3 regions of the Marinomonas algicola genome follow, and region 2 is predicted to be linked to each of the others. Evidence: predicted binding sites of a transcription regulator. Region 2 holds the regulator's gene; each other region holds the start of a gene.

Region 1 (4,476 bases), 1.8 Mb from region 2:
AATATTCTTCGTATTACCGTAAGTATAGCTTGCTGGGTCGGCAGGATCGAAAGACTTCCTCGCCACATTCGTCGGCTCAATCACATTAGCAACCGTCAATGTATCAGCAATCGCAATACCATTTAAATTGCCTGCTAAGGCAAAATCAGCTTGAACCAAGTTAGTAATATCAGTGACTTCCGGCTCTCCCGCGCCTGAATAAAGAACCTGAGATCCTCCAGGTTGAATAACCCCAACTGAATCTCGATAACCATCGGCACCATTAAAAGTAATATGTTGATCGGCTAACCATTCGTTACCCGCATCATCAACAGGAGACCCATCAACGGTTGCATAAACCTGATACGTATTAGGCAGTTCAGATTTAGCATAAAAGTAAGTAACGATGTGATTTTGAGGAGGCACCTGCCCATCCGCCACCGTCTGTGTTTGAGTATAATTAAAGGTCTCAGGATCCGTTGGATCAAAAATAGCGTCTATGTAAGCAGGAACGTCTTCAGACTCCGAATCTAAGTTAGCCTGAATTGAAATGGCCGTTGTAGCTTGCGGCGCAATACGCTCAGTGGGCACAATTAGATTTTCAAGATTACCACCAATGATACCTTCAACGGCATTATAGCCTTGAACATTTGCGCCATCGTTCGTTACCAGATAACCTTCTTCATCTAATTTGAAGTCACCCGCTCGCGTAAACGCCTGAGTCCCCCCCACATCCAAAACAAAGAAGCCAGTTCCATCAACCGCTAAATCAAGGTTGCTCCCTGTATCAGAAATATTACCAGGAGCAAACTGCTGGGCCACATTATTCACACTGACACCAGAACCGATAGCATTACTACTACCTGCACCCAAGACGCTCGTATTATAAAGATCTCCGAACTCAACACGAGAGCGTTTAAAGCCAGTCGTATCGGAGTTTGCTATATTATTACCTGTAACACTCAAAAAATCCGCAGAAGCTTTGATGCCTGAAAGTGCTGTATTAAATCCCATAACGCCCTCCGATTAACCTACTATTTCCAATTCACCAGACAATTTTAATTTACCATGACCAGCAACATTAAGTTCGGTACCATTAGCACCATTAATTGTGACACCCTGAATCTTCGAAGGAAGCAAGGTAGATAACTCAACCACGTCACCCTCAAAGGTTTGTGAGGACGCAGAAAACTGATAATTGCCAGGTGGCAAAGGATTGCCATCTTTATCCATGCCATCCCATTTAAACTCATTCGACGATAAATCAAACTCATCAATGACACGGCCATTCGCATCAGAAACCGTCAGACGTGTCGATTTCGCATCCTCTGGAATACTGACCCTCACATCAATAAGGCCATTCTCAGAAAGCTCAGCCGACTTCTGCGAAACGAACACAGACTTTCCAACCAAGGTCGTCGCTCCCAAAGCTTGACTTGATGTTATTGAGGCCGCCATGTTTTCTAACCGTGAAGAAATTGTCCCAAGTTGCTCTACTTGATTAAACTGAGACATTTGCGCCACCATGTCATTGGTATCTTGCGGCGCCGTTGGGTCTTGATTTTTAAGCTGCTCAATATAGAGCGTCATAAAGACATCTTGATCCCCAATGCTCGCCTTTTCAACAGCCGTTTGAGAATCAATACCTGCAGACGCCTTAGCCTTATCAGTGCCATACTGGGCAATCAAACTGTTTAAACCATTATTTACTTCAGCCATACATCACCCCTTAAGATTGACCAAGCGTCAAGACTTTCTGCATCATACTTTTAGCAGAGTTCATGATCTCAACGTTTGTTTGAAAAGAGCGAGAAGCAGACATCATATCGGCCATTTCCTCTACAGGGTTTACGTTTGGATAAAACACAAAACCGCTTTCATTTGCCATAGGGTGATCAGGCTCATACCTTGGTTCTAAAGGCGCATCAGACTCAATAATCCCCTTAACTTGAACGCCGATGCCAGCTCCCATGCCATTATCGTTAACATTATTCCAACCATGCGCTTGCATCGATTGATCAAACATTTCAGCAAAAACAGGTTTGCGAGCGCGATAGGTTTGATCGGCAGAGCTTGAGACACTGTCAACATTCGCAATATTACTGGCAACCGTATTTAAACGAACACTTTGAGCGCTCATTGCCGAGCCAGCGATGGCAAAAATATTATTTAAAGACATACTTATTGCCCTCCTGATAGAGCTTTCTTCATACCACTAATCTTCCTATCCAAAAACAGGAAACTGGTATCAAACTGCAGTGAGTTTTGTGCAAACTCAGCCTGCTCTCTTTGCATATCAACCGTATTACCATCAATAGATGGTTGACTTGGCGTGCGATACAGTAATTCATCAGAATCAACAGCGGAAAAACCTGACGACTTTGAAAAATGCTTATCACTTGTCGCCGTCATAGATAATTGATTTCGAGTCGCGTCTTGCATCATAGACTCAAAGCTAATATCACGAGCTTTAAAGTTTGGCGTATCCGCATTAGCTATGTTATTTGCCAGAACGGCTGAACGAGCACTACGGTACAACAATGTTTTATCATGCCCAGCCAACGCGCCTTCAAATGTAATAGCCATATCGATAACCTTATTTATAACTTAATTCAATCTACTATTGATTAAGCAAAATGAATGCCAGAAAATAAAAACCATATATTTCAACAGGTTAGTTTTATTCTATTTTAAAAACGGCAAAAAGCGGCAACAGAGAGGCAGTAGGAAAAAGAAATGAAGCAGAAGATAAAAAACGGACAGAAACAGACAATTTAAGGGCTCAACACGTCACAAGAGAGCCCTTTTTGATCACTTAACTCGGTAGACAATACCAGGATGGCACTGAACAATTTCAAACAAAGATGAGAGCCCACTCAACGCCTCGGAACCACCTAAGAACAGATAACCACCAGGGTTAAGTGCTTTGTGCATTCTAGTGAGAATATCAAGTTTTAACTCGGCGGAAAAATAAATCAGTACATTACGACAAAATATCACATCAAACTTACCCAAACCCGCATAAGAATCGATTAAATTCAAATAACGAAAGTCCACTCTACTCTTTATAGGGGATTTGATTCTCCAAGAGCCACTGTCTAATTTATCAAAGTATCGCTTTTGCATACTTTCGTTTAGACCGCGAACAATGGCCAGACTGTCGTACTCAGCCTGTTTTGCGTGCTGTAAAATATTAGTACAAATATCTGTCGCAATAATTTTTTCGCCCGCTCTAAGCTTTCCAGGATTCATTGACTTGTATTCATCAATAACCATACTGATCGAATAAGCTTCTTGACCCGTTGAAGCCGCCGCTGACCAAATTCTAATTGGTCTATCCGACAACTCAGGTAATATTAATTTTTTCAGGATATCGAAGGGATGGGAATCTCGAAACCATAACGTTTCATTAGTCGTCATAGCATTAATAACTTCTTCTTTCAATTTGCTATTTCTTTCCAATAATGAAACCAGGTCTTCTAATTTAGCAATGCCTTCTCTTTCAATTAATTTTCCAAGCCTACTAGCAACCAAATATTGCTTATTGTCACTCAACATAATACCGCATACTTTTTCCAAGTATTGCCTAAACTTTATGTATCCCTGTGGCGTTATTACACTTGTACTACTTAACATTCTCACTCCCAAAAAGCATAAAACCAAACATAAATGCTATATGTTGACATACCTTTAAATTACTCATCTTCACCTTGAGCTTGGACAGTTTCAATTGCTAAACGAGCCAATTCATCAGGTTGGAATTTTGCCAAAAACCCATCTGCACCCACTTTTTTAACCATGGCCTCATTAAATACTCCACTCAGTGACGTATGTAATAGAATAAACAAATCACTTAATCGACTGTCGTTTCGTATTTGAGTGGTTAACGTATAACCATCCATTTCAGGCATTTCTATATCAGAAATCACCATAGAGAATTCTGTCGTAACATCACCGCCATCATCGGCAATATTTTGAAGGTATTCTAATGCTTCACGTCCATCGCATAAAACAGTGGTCGCAAAACCAACGTCTTCCATACAACGCTTAATCTGTTTACGGGCCACACTAGAGTCATCAACAATCAAAATATGATGCTGCTTAGCATTTTCTGTCACAGAATCCGTAACAATGCCAACAGAAATATCTTGTTTAGTGGGTGCGACTTCAGAAAGAATCTGCTCTACATCAATAATCTCAACCATATGCTTGTCGACTTGGCAGACAGCCGTCAGATAATTATCATGCAGTAAGCCTTTTGGTGGTGGCTGAATATCACTCCAGTTCATATTAACGATACGCTCAACACCTTTCACCAAGAAACCTTGAATCCGACGATTGTATTCAGTAATGATGACAAAACACTGACTGATGTTTTCAATAGGCCTATCACCTGTGGCCAAACCCAAATCCAATATAGGTATTGTTCCTCCACGAATGTGAGCGACCCCACGAACAACAGGGCTACTATGAGGCATTGTTGTTAGCTTTGGGCAT
Region 2 (4,476 bases):
TCATGGCCATAATGCTTTTGCCATCTACGTTACGACCATCCTTTTCAATGGTGATATCACAGCTGAATTTAGATGTGGTTTCCACCAGTTTACCTGCCGCTCGTGCATGCAGTCCTAACTTGTTAATTATAGTAATAGATTGTTCTTGCATGTTTATCCTTGTAGCAGTTTTTCAAATGCTGCAAATAGTGATTCATTAGTTTGCGCTTCTCTTAAAGCGTTTAACCCATTGGGTGACTGTGCTAATTGTGCAATTTGAGCAAGTGTCGAGAGATGGGCGTCGCATTCACTTGGCGGTACAATGAGTGCAAAAATCAAATCTATAGGTTTTCTGTCTATAGAGTCAAAATCAATAGAGCTTTCTAACGACATAACTAATATTGCAGCATGATTAGCCGACTCTAATCGACAATGCGGGATAGCGATGCCTTCCCCGATTCCCGTACTACCAAGTTTTTCTCTGGCTAATAGTCCCGCGTAGATTGCATTTTCGTCACAATGTAATCTGTTTGATACCGCACTTGCTATATTTTCCAGTACTCTTTTTTTGCTGATAATCTTCTGTTTTGCCAGAGTCAATTCTGGTTTTAACATAGTAATAAGTGACATGAGTCTTTTATCCAGTATTAAACTAATCGTTTTCTTTCGTTTGAAGGAGGAATGTTCATTGCTTCTCTGTATTTTGCAACCGTTCTCCTTGCTACATTAATCCCTTGTTCTTCTAGAATGGTGGCTAATTTATTGTCACTTAATGGTTTCTTAGCAGGTTCTTCGGCAACAAGTTTTTTTATCATAGCGCGGATTGCTGTGGAAGAGCATTCTCCGCCTGAAGCCGTATTTACATGGCTTGAGAAAAAATATTTTAATTCGAATATTCCTTTCGGTGTATGCATGTATTTTTGCGTGGTCACGCGGGAAATAGTGGATTCGTGCATGCCCACTTCTTCGGCAACATCATGCAATACCATCGGCTTCATTGCTTCCTCGCCTTGCTCGAAAAAGTCTATCTGTTTTTCAACAATACAGCTAGCCACTTTTAGTAGTGTTTCATTGCGGCTTTGTAAACTCTTTATAAACCACTTGGCTTCTTGAAGTGAGTTTTTTATGTATGTTGCGTCCTCAGTATTCTTCAGAGTATTTGCCATTGTTGAATAGGTTTTGTTGATTTTTACTGGCGGTAGAGCGTCGTTGTTTAACTCAACCTGCCATTCACCATTTTTCTTCTTAACTGAGACATCTGGTATAACATAATCTGTGTCATCTGCATCAATTAAACTGCCTGGCCTTGGGTTGAGCTGCTGTATTAAATGAATAACGTCTTTTAATGTATCTTCTTTTAGTTTCGCGCGTCTACAAAGCTGGGAAAAATCTCGGTTACCTAAGAGGTTTAGATAGTGATCAACTACCGTTTTTGTATTTTTATACAAAGGGTGTGTTGAATAGGCTTCAAGTTGAACCAGCAAGCATTCTCGCAAATCAACGGAACATACCCCCACAGGGTCAAAGCGTTGTAGTCTATGTTGAACAGCAACAACTTCGTCTTCTTCTAAATCTTCAATGGTTCCCTGAAGAGAATCCCATATTTCATGCAGTGAGGCACCTAGGTAACCATCTGGTTGAACGCTTTCAATAAAAGAATAGGCAATTTCAATATCTCTGTCTGACATCGTAGTCAGGTTAAGTTGCCATATTAAGTGATCCTGAATGCTCTCAGAAGCGGAATTGCGACTTTCAAAATCAAAATCCCCTTCGAAACCTTGGGATTCAGACACGGCCGCGGAGCTTTGAAAGGTGTCTTCCCATGAGCTATCAATAGAGAGCTCTTCTGGAATACTATCCGTCCATTCAGATTCAATTGTGGCTTCTTCACTTGGCTGAGTTTCTGGCTCCTCTTGCTTTTTTTGTTCAGATTCGTTTGCCGTTGTCTCAGATGAGCTTTGTTCATCGTCAATTTCTAATAGGGGGTTTGACTCAAGAAATTCATGTATTTCTTGTTGTAAATCTATTGTAGAAAGCTGCAATAAGCGAATAGCTTGTTGTAGCTGCGGGGTCATGGTCAGTTGCTGACCCATTTTCAACTGTAGAGACTGCTTCATAGAGAAACGCTTTTTGTTTGATTATGTTGGAACGAGTTATGCATAGTACTCCCTTTTATTGGGAAATTAAAAGATTAAAGGCGGAAGTTCTCACCTAAATAAACCTTTTTTACTTGTTCATTGTTGATAATGGTCTCAGCATCGCCCGAAGCGATGATATGGCCGTTTCCGACAATGTAAGCTTTGTCGCAAATATCAAGGGTTTCCCTTACATTATGGTCTGTAATAAGAACCCCAATGCCGCTTTCTTGTAATTGCCTAATGATTTGTTTTATATCGCCAACAGAGATAGGGTCAACACCTGCAAAAGGTTCGTCTAATAATATAAATTTAGGGTTGGTTGCTAGGGCTCTGGCTATTTCTGCTCGTCGTCGCTCGCCTCCAGAAAGAGCCATGCCTAAATTCTTTCTAATATGAGTAATATGAAATTCTTCGAGAAGTTTTTCAAGTTCTTCTTTACGCTGTGTGTCTGTTAGGTCTTTTCTGGTTTCTAAAATGGCAAGGATATTGTTCTCAACAGACATTTTTCGAAATATAGACGCTTCCTGCGGAAGGTAGCCAATGCCTTTTTGAGCTCTAGAGTGCATGGCCAATGTCGTTACAGGTTCTCCATCAATATATATTTCACCGTTATCATTTTTAACCATGCCTACTATCATATAAAAACAAGTGGTTTTACCTGCTCCATTAGGACCCAGAAGACCAACGGCTTCACCGGACTCGACAGAAAGAGATACGTCAATTACGACAGGTCTTTTTTTATAGCTTTTCGCTAAGTTTTTAGCTTCCAGTAATGCCATTATTTACCTTCTTGTGTTTGCGGTAATAAAGTCATATTTACTCGACCTGAATCATCCCTTCGAGCTGTGAAGGTGCCTTTATCTATCATGTATTGAATGAAGTCAGCATTGATTTCGTCACCTTTAAGCTTTACGTAGCTTTGTCCACTTAATTCAAGCGTAGCGTCGGTTGTTTGATAACGAATTTTATCTCCATGGCTAATTATATGATTCCCATCTTCATCGATTTGTTGGCTGAATTTTGCAGGTGATCCCGTTGCATCCAGTTGGCGAAACTGGTTGGTGTCTGTTGAGCTTGTAACTTTTAGGTAATCGGCTTGAATGAAAATGGAGCCTTGCTTAACAGTGACATTACCTTCGTAAATCGCTATCCCAGAGCCCTGGTCAAAATAGGCCTTGTCAGCCGCAATGTTTAAGGGGCTTTGCAAGTCATTATCCAACGCGTAACTTAGCGTGCTAGAAGTCAGGATGGCGAGCGCTATCAATCTTTTATTTAGCTGTTTTATATTGACCATTTACTTCTCCGCTAAATGCAACAGTTTCGTCATTTATATTTACGCCAATATCAGTGGCTTGGGTTTTGCCTGATTCAGACAATAATGAGGCATTACCAGTAGCAAAAATTTCTTGCTTGGTTTCGCTGTAAAGTATTTTATCCGCGCTTAAATGAACGGTGTTACCAGATTTGCTGGTGTGAACTATCTCACTACGGCCGTATAAATTAATCTCTTTTGTGGAGTCGTTAATCAGTCCTGAATCGCTTTTTGCGACCCAACTGCCACCTTGTTGTGATTCTGACATATTTGGCTGTTGAAGATAAGACTCATTTGCTTCGTTGTAGTGCTTGAGTTCTTTGGCGCTTAATGTTTCGACCTTGTTACCACTTATGTCAAATGCCACTATTTTAAAATCCGTAATAAAATAGTCTGGTGCACTATCAAGTGCTTCGGCTTCAATTAAAGATTGTTTTGGGGTCAGACCCATATAAAATGCCAAGAAGAATAGCAATAGTCCACCTAATAACAGTGGTAAGAGTTGCCATTTTTTCATTTTGTTACCTTGTTTTTCAATTGATTCACGTTACTTAGATAGTGCTCGATTGATAAAGGGTGAATAAATACACTAGGTAGCCAATTATTAGAGGAGCACCAACCCATTTTGGGATTGCCGTTCGTTTTTTAGAATTAAAAAATACGATTAACAAACAAAATAGCATCGTCAAACCAAGAACCCATACGTAATCACGGTAAAAAACATTGCTTTCAATGAAGCTTGGGGCCAGTAATGCAGGTAAGGGAAGTACTGTGGCTAAATTAAAAAGATTCGACCCTAAAATATTACCAATAGCCATGTCATGATGGCCTTTCTTTACGCTCGTTATTGAGGCCGCTAACTCAGGTAGGCTGGTACCTATTGCCACAATAGTCAGTCCAATCAGCAGTTCGCTGACACCAAAAAATTGAGCGATACCAATGGCACCCCAAACAAGCAGTTTTGAGCTGCCGATTAAAGCAATCAAGCCAAGAATAGCGATCAGAAGAGATTTTCCTAGACTTGCTGTCTCGGCGTCTGGTAATTCT
Region 3 (4,476 bases), 1.1 Mb from region 2:
TTACAGCGGCTTGACCATCGTAGCGCATGGCCGCAGGTAAAAAGTGGTACTGAATATTTGGTGCTTTTAGGCCCGCACGAGAACGAATAAATGCACAGGATTCAAAGTGGTTGGTTGCACCCAACCCATCTTTAAAGAGTATCCAGCGAGTACCAATCATGCCCTTACTGATAAGGTCGAGTTTACTGTTCAAACTCACCGGCTGTTTGCAGTAGTATTGAAAATACACTTCTAAATGGTCTTGAAGGTTTTCCCCCACACCAGGTAAGTCATGAACCAAGGGCACATTAGCCTGCTTTAATACGTTGGCAGGACCAACGCCAGAAAGTTGCAGTAACTGAGGGGATCCTATGGAGCCCGCAGACAAAATAACTTCTTTGGAAGCGAGGGCTTGTTCAACAGAACCTTCTTTTGAATATTCAATGCCAGTGGCGTTCTTACCATCAAACAATACTTTATGCGTCAGTACCTTAGTACGAACAGTGAGGTTTGAACGTTTCATTGCGCGACGTAAATAAGCATTAGACGTGGAAGCACGGACACCGTTTTTAACCGTCATGTGCATCGCGCCGAAGCCTTCCTGACGATAGCCGTTGTAGTCCTCTGTTCGGCCATAACCGGCGGCCTCACCTGCTTTTATGAAAGTCTCATAAAGCGGGTTTAGCTTCATATCATTACCATTATTGGTGCTTAATGGTCCCGAGTCGCCACGGTAAATGTCACCTCCCTGAATCCAGGTCTCCGCTTTTTTAAAATAAGGTAGGCACGTTTGGTAATTCCAGCCTGACGCGCCACTTGTTTCCCACTCATTGAAGTCTTCTGCATGACCACGGACATACACCATGCCATTAATAGAAGAGGACCCCCCCAATACTTTGCCACGAGGACAATGCATTTCACGATCATCCACTCCTGGCTCTTTATCCGTATGAAACTGCCAGGCATATTTCTCCGTGTTCATTGGGTAAGAAAGGGCCGTTGGCATTTGAATAAAAATGCTTTTATCACTGCCACCCATCTCAAGTAGTAGGACTTTATGCTGCCCACTTTCGGTTAAACGATCCGCCAGTACGCAACCAGCCGATCCAGCACCAACAATAATGAAATCAAAGGTTTCTTTAGACATTGAAGGTTCCTATTAGTAAGGGTTCGGGATGTCATCTAAAGAGACAAACACACTTTTGTTTTGAGTGTAGTGGTATAAAGTTTCGATGCCGTTTTCACGACCTATACCAGATTCTTTATAGCCGCCTACAGGCATTTCAGCGGGTGATGCCCCCCAGTTATTGATCCAACAAATACCGGCTTGCATTTGACCTATTACTCTATGAGCGCGGCTAATGTCTTTGGTAAATACGCCAGCCGCTAGTCCAAACTCAGTGTCATTGGCTCTTTTAATCACCTCTGCTTCATCGGTAAAGCTTAAAACAGACATCACTGGACCGAAAATTTCTTCGCGCACTTGCGGCATATCGTCTGTGCAATCAGTAAAAACAGTAGGCACAACAAACGCCCCTTTATCCAAACCATTTTCTGTGGCTTGGTAACCACCGCACAGCAAGGTCGCACCCGCTTCTTTCGCGGCTTCTACATACCCTAGCACTTTTTCCATATGTGCTTTTGAAATAAGCGCACCGACTTGGGTTTCTATATTCAAAGGATCACCCACTACCATGGCTTCTGTGCGAGTTTTGAGTTCCGCATTAAATGCCTCTAGGATGTCGGCATGAACGAATACGCGTGTTCCATTGGTACAGACTTCACCTTGAGTATAGAAATTCGCTAGCATGGCGCCAGAAACGGCTTGATCGATAGGCATGTCAGGGAAGATAATTAGTGGTGATTTACCCCCTAATTCCATCGTTACTTGTTTTAACGACTGTGCTGAAGCCGTCATAACTTTTTTGCCCGTTCCACACTCACCGGTGAAAGAGACTTTAGCAATGTCAGGGTGGTTGGTGATCAGTTGACCGGTACGAGCATCACCTTGTACGACATTAAATACACCGTCCGGTAGTCCAGCTTGAGTATAAATCTCGGCCAGTTTTAAGGCGGTTAACGGCGTTTCCTCGGAGGGTTTAAAAATCATGGCATTACCTGCGGCTAATGCAGGGCCTGACTTCCAGCAAGCAATTTGAATCGGGTAATTCCACGCACCTATCCCGGCACAAACGCCAAGAGGCTCTTTGCGCGTATAATAAAAGTTGCCATCGCCTAGGTCTTGGTATTCACCTTGTATTTTATTAGCAAGCCCTGCGTAATACTCAATAACGTCGGCGCCACTTTCTATATCGACGCAAATGGCTTCTTGTAATGGTTTGCCAGTATCCAATACTTCTAATCGAGCCAGCTCTTCATTGTGTTCTCTTAGTAGTTGCGCTGCTTTGAATAAAATTCGGCTACGTTCAACAGCACTCATAGCCGCCCATACTTTTTGGCCTTCTTGAGCGGCGGCAACGGCGGCATTTACTTCATGAGCGCCTGCCAGTTCAATAGTATCAATTATTTCGCCTGTCGCTGGATTGATCGTATCAAAGTGTTCATTTGTAGTTGAAGCGTGGTAACGACCATTAATATATTGTTGTTGCATGCTGATAACCTCATCTTGAAATGGTTTTTATTAAACGTGCATTTAATAAAAACAATTGTACCGTTTTTTTTCAATTAGGTCAGCAAATGAACAGAAAATTAATTGGTCGTTATATTTTTGAATAAAATAAACAATAAAAAAGCACGCTAAATCAAAGGTTAACGTGCTTAAAAAAAGATATTAATGATGTGAAGGTTTAAATTGATAATAAACCATTTTGCTCTTTTCCTATATTTGCAGGCACATAGCGGTCTGCATTTTCATCATTTATCCATACTTCGCCATCAAGAACATAGCGAAATTGGTAGTCTTCATTGATTTTTAAATCGATTGTTGAGGCAAAATTACCGGTCTTTTGTTTTTTTAAAGGATTGGCCGATGCATCCCAGTTATTAAAATCACCAACAACGGAGACTGTTTTCGCTGACTCGGTTTCATTTTTAGCGAGTGAAAATTTGACTTTGCAGATGGGCTTACTTTTAAGATACTTTTTCTCAATCATGTTGATCTCCACATTCTTTAGCTTACTAAACCTACATTTTAGCAAGACTTAGGCCATGTCTTAGGTCGTGTTGTTAATCTGTCCTAGAGTACAAGTTTAATGTGACAATCAGGCTAAAATATAAAATTGAGCGTTTTTTTGTTTTTATGCTGTTCAAAAAAAGTACCGTTTTCTGTTGCTTGCCCATAGGCGGTGCAAGTTAGCTTAACTGTAACATCCGATTTATGGAGGCTCATTTGCTGTTTAAGTGTTGTAAGTCATCTCGTTGTACCACACGAAGTGCTACACTCAATTGTCATATGAATGAAAACAGGAGAATCGCAATGAACCCAACTAGCATCGCGCTTTGGTCTTTAGGTGTTTTATTTGTATTGAAATTGATTGGTTATCTGGTTTATAAACATTTGAGTAAAAAAAAGCGCCGAAATGATAAGCAAGAAATGAGTAAAGAGAATAGCGACAATAATAAGTGAGCTTAAACAGAATAATCGCATGTTTGATTGCACATCATTACTCTTTAAACTGGATGATGTGCAATCTATCGTTAGGTTAGATCCGCACTGTCCTCTAAGGGGTTGATCCCTCGATAACGTTTATTTTTGGCGTCTTTAACTTGGCTTAGATCAACAAGTACAAGACCATCGATACAAAAACCAAAGTCAGCATCAACGCCAAAGTCTAAAAATCGAACGCCATTATTGTCGCATAATTCACTGTACTGTTTGTATAAAGTGGGTACCGAAACGTTTAAATGATTCAGCTGTTCTTTCAGTGTTTTAAAGTCTTCGTCGTAGGCTTTTCCCTTGATGAGAGAGGTAACGTAGTTCTTATTATCTAAAGATATTTGATAAGGGGAAAAAGACGACGCTAATGAATCTGTATCTGGAAAGTGCACTGAATAGAAGTAAACCAGTAAATCTTTTGCTAACTGGGGATAGTTATTACTTAGGCTCACTGGTCCAAATAAATATCTTACTTCAGGGTGGCGGTTTAAATATGCTCCTATACCGTACCAAAGATAATCTAGACTTCTCTTCCCCCAATATTTCGGCTGGACAAAACTGCGTCCTAATTCAACCCCTTGTTCTAAATAAGGAATCATGTCGGGTGACAGTTGGAATAGATCTTCGGTATAAATAGCGTGGGTACTGCCACTTTTAATGTATTTATTAATTTCTCCGATACGGTACGCGCCAACAATTTCAAGTTGCTCTTCATCCCAAAGAACCAAATGTCGATAGTATTGATCAAACTTATCGAGGTCAGCGCTTTGTCCTGTGCCTTCTCCTACCGTGCGAAACGAAATCTCTCTTAACCGACCAATTTCCTTGATCGTCGAAGATTGGTCGAGATAGTCGAATAAATAAATGTGTTTCCCGTCTTT

The links. Region 2 encodes sigma-54, which starts transcription at its own class of promoters, with help from an activator protein. Its sites were predicted from a motif close to TGGCACNNNNNTTGCTNT; they were not measured.
Region 1: flgB (flagellar basal body rod protein FlgB) is a predicted target of sigma-54. The motif match lies at 2,608-2,625, and genes of this name have one in related genera.
Region 3: IEZ33_RS02740 (isoamylase early set domain-containing protein) is a predicted target of sigma-54. The motif match lies at 3,131-3,148, and genes of this name have one in related genera.

What each region holds. Positions count from the first base shown of each region.
Region 1 is NZ_CP061941.1:3,451,803-3,456,278, forward strand. It holds gene IEZ33_RS15835 (flagellar hook protein FlgE) at 1-993, opposite strand, end outside; gene IEZ33_RS15840 (flagellar hook assembly protein FlgD) at 1,006-1,698, opposite strand; gene flgC (flagellar basal body rod protein FlgC) at 1,709-2,158, opposite strand; gene flgB (flagellar basal body rod protein FlgB) at 2,161-2,565, opposite strand; gene IEZ33_RS15855 (CheR family methyltransferase) at 2,791-3,615, opposite strand; gene IEZ33_RS15860 (chemotaxis protein CheV) at 3,675-4,476, opposite strand, start outside.
Region 2 is NZ_CP061941.1:1,667,549-1,672,024, forward strand. It holds gene IEZ33_RS07510 (HPr family phosphocarrier protein) at 1-151, opposite strand, end outside; gene IEZ33_RS07515 (PTS sugar transporter subunit IIA) at 154-609, opposite strand; gene IEZ33_RS07520 (RNA polymerase factor sigma-54) at 627-2,096, opposite strand; gene lptB (LPS export ABC transporter ATP-binding protein) at 2,171-2,896, opposite strand; gene lptA (lipopolysaccharide transport periplasmic protein LptA) at 2,896-3,411, opposite strand; gene lptC (LPS export ABC transporter periplasmic protein LptC) at 3,386-3,946, opposite strand; gene IEZ33_RS07540 (calcium/sodium antiporter) at 3,981-4,476, opposite strand, start outside.
Region 3 is NZ_CP061941.1:610,464-614,939, forward strand. It holds gene betA (choline dehydrogenase) at 1-1,126, opposite strand, end outside; gene betB (betaine-aldehyde dehydrogenase) at 1,139-2,596, opposite strand; gene IEZ33_RS02740 (isoamylase early set domain-containing protein) at 2,787-3,092, opposite strand; gene IEZ33_RS02745 (hypothetical protein) at 3,416-3,565, shown strand; gene olsF (bifunctional ornithine lipid synthase OlsF) at 3,637-4,476, opposite strand, start outside.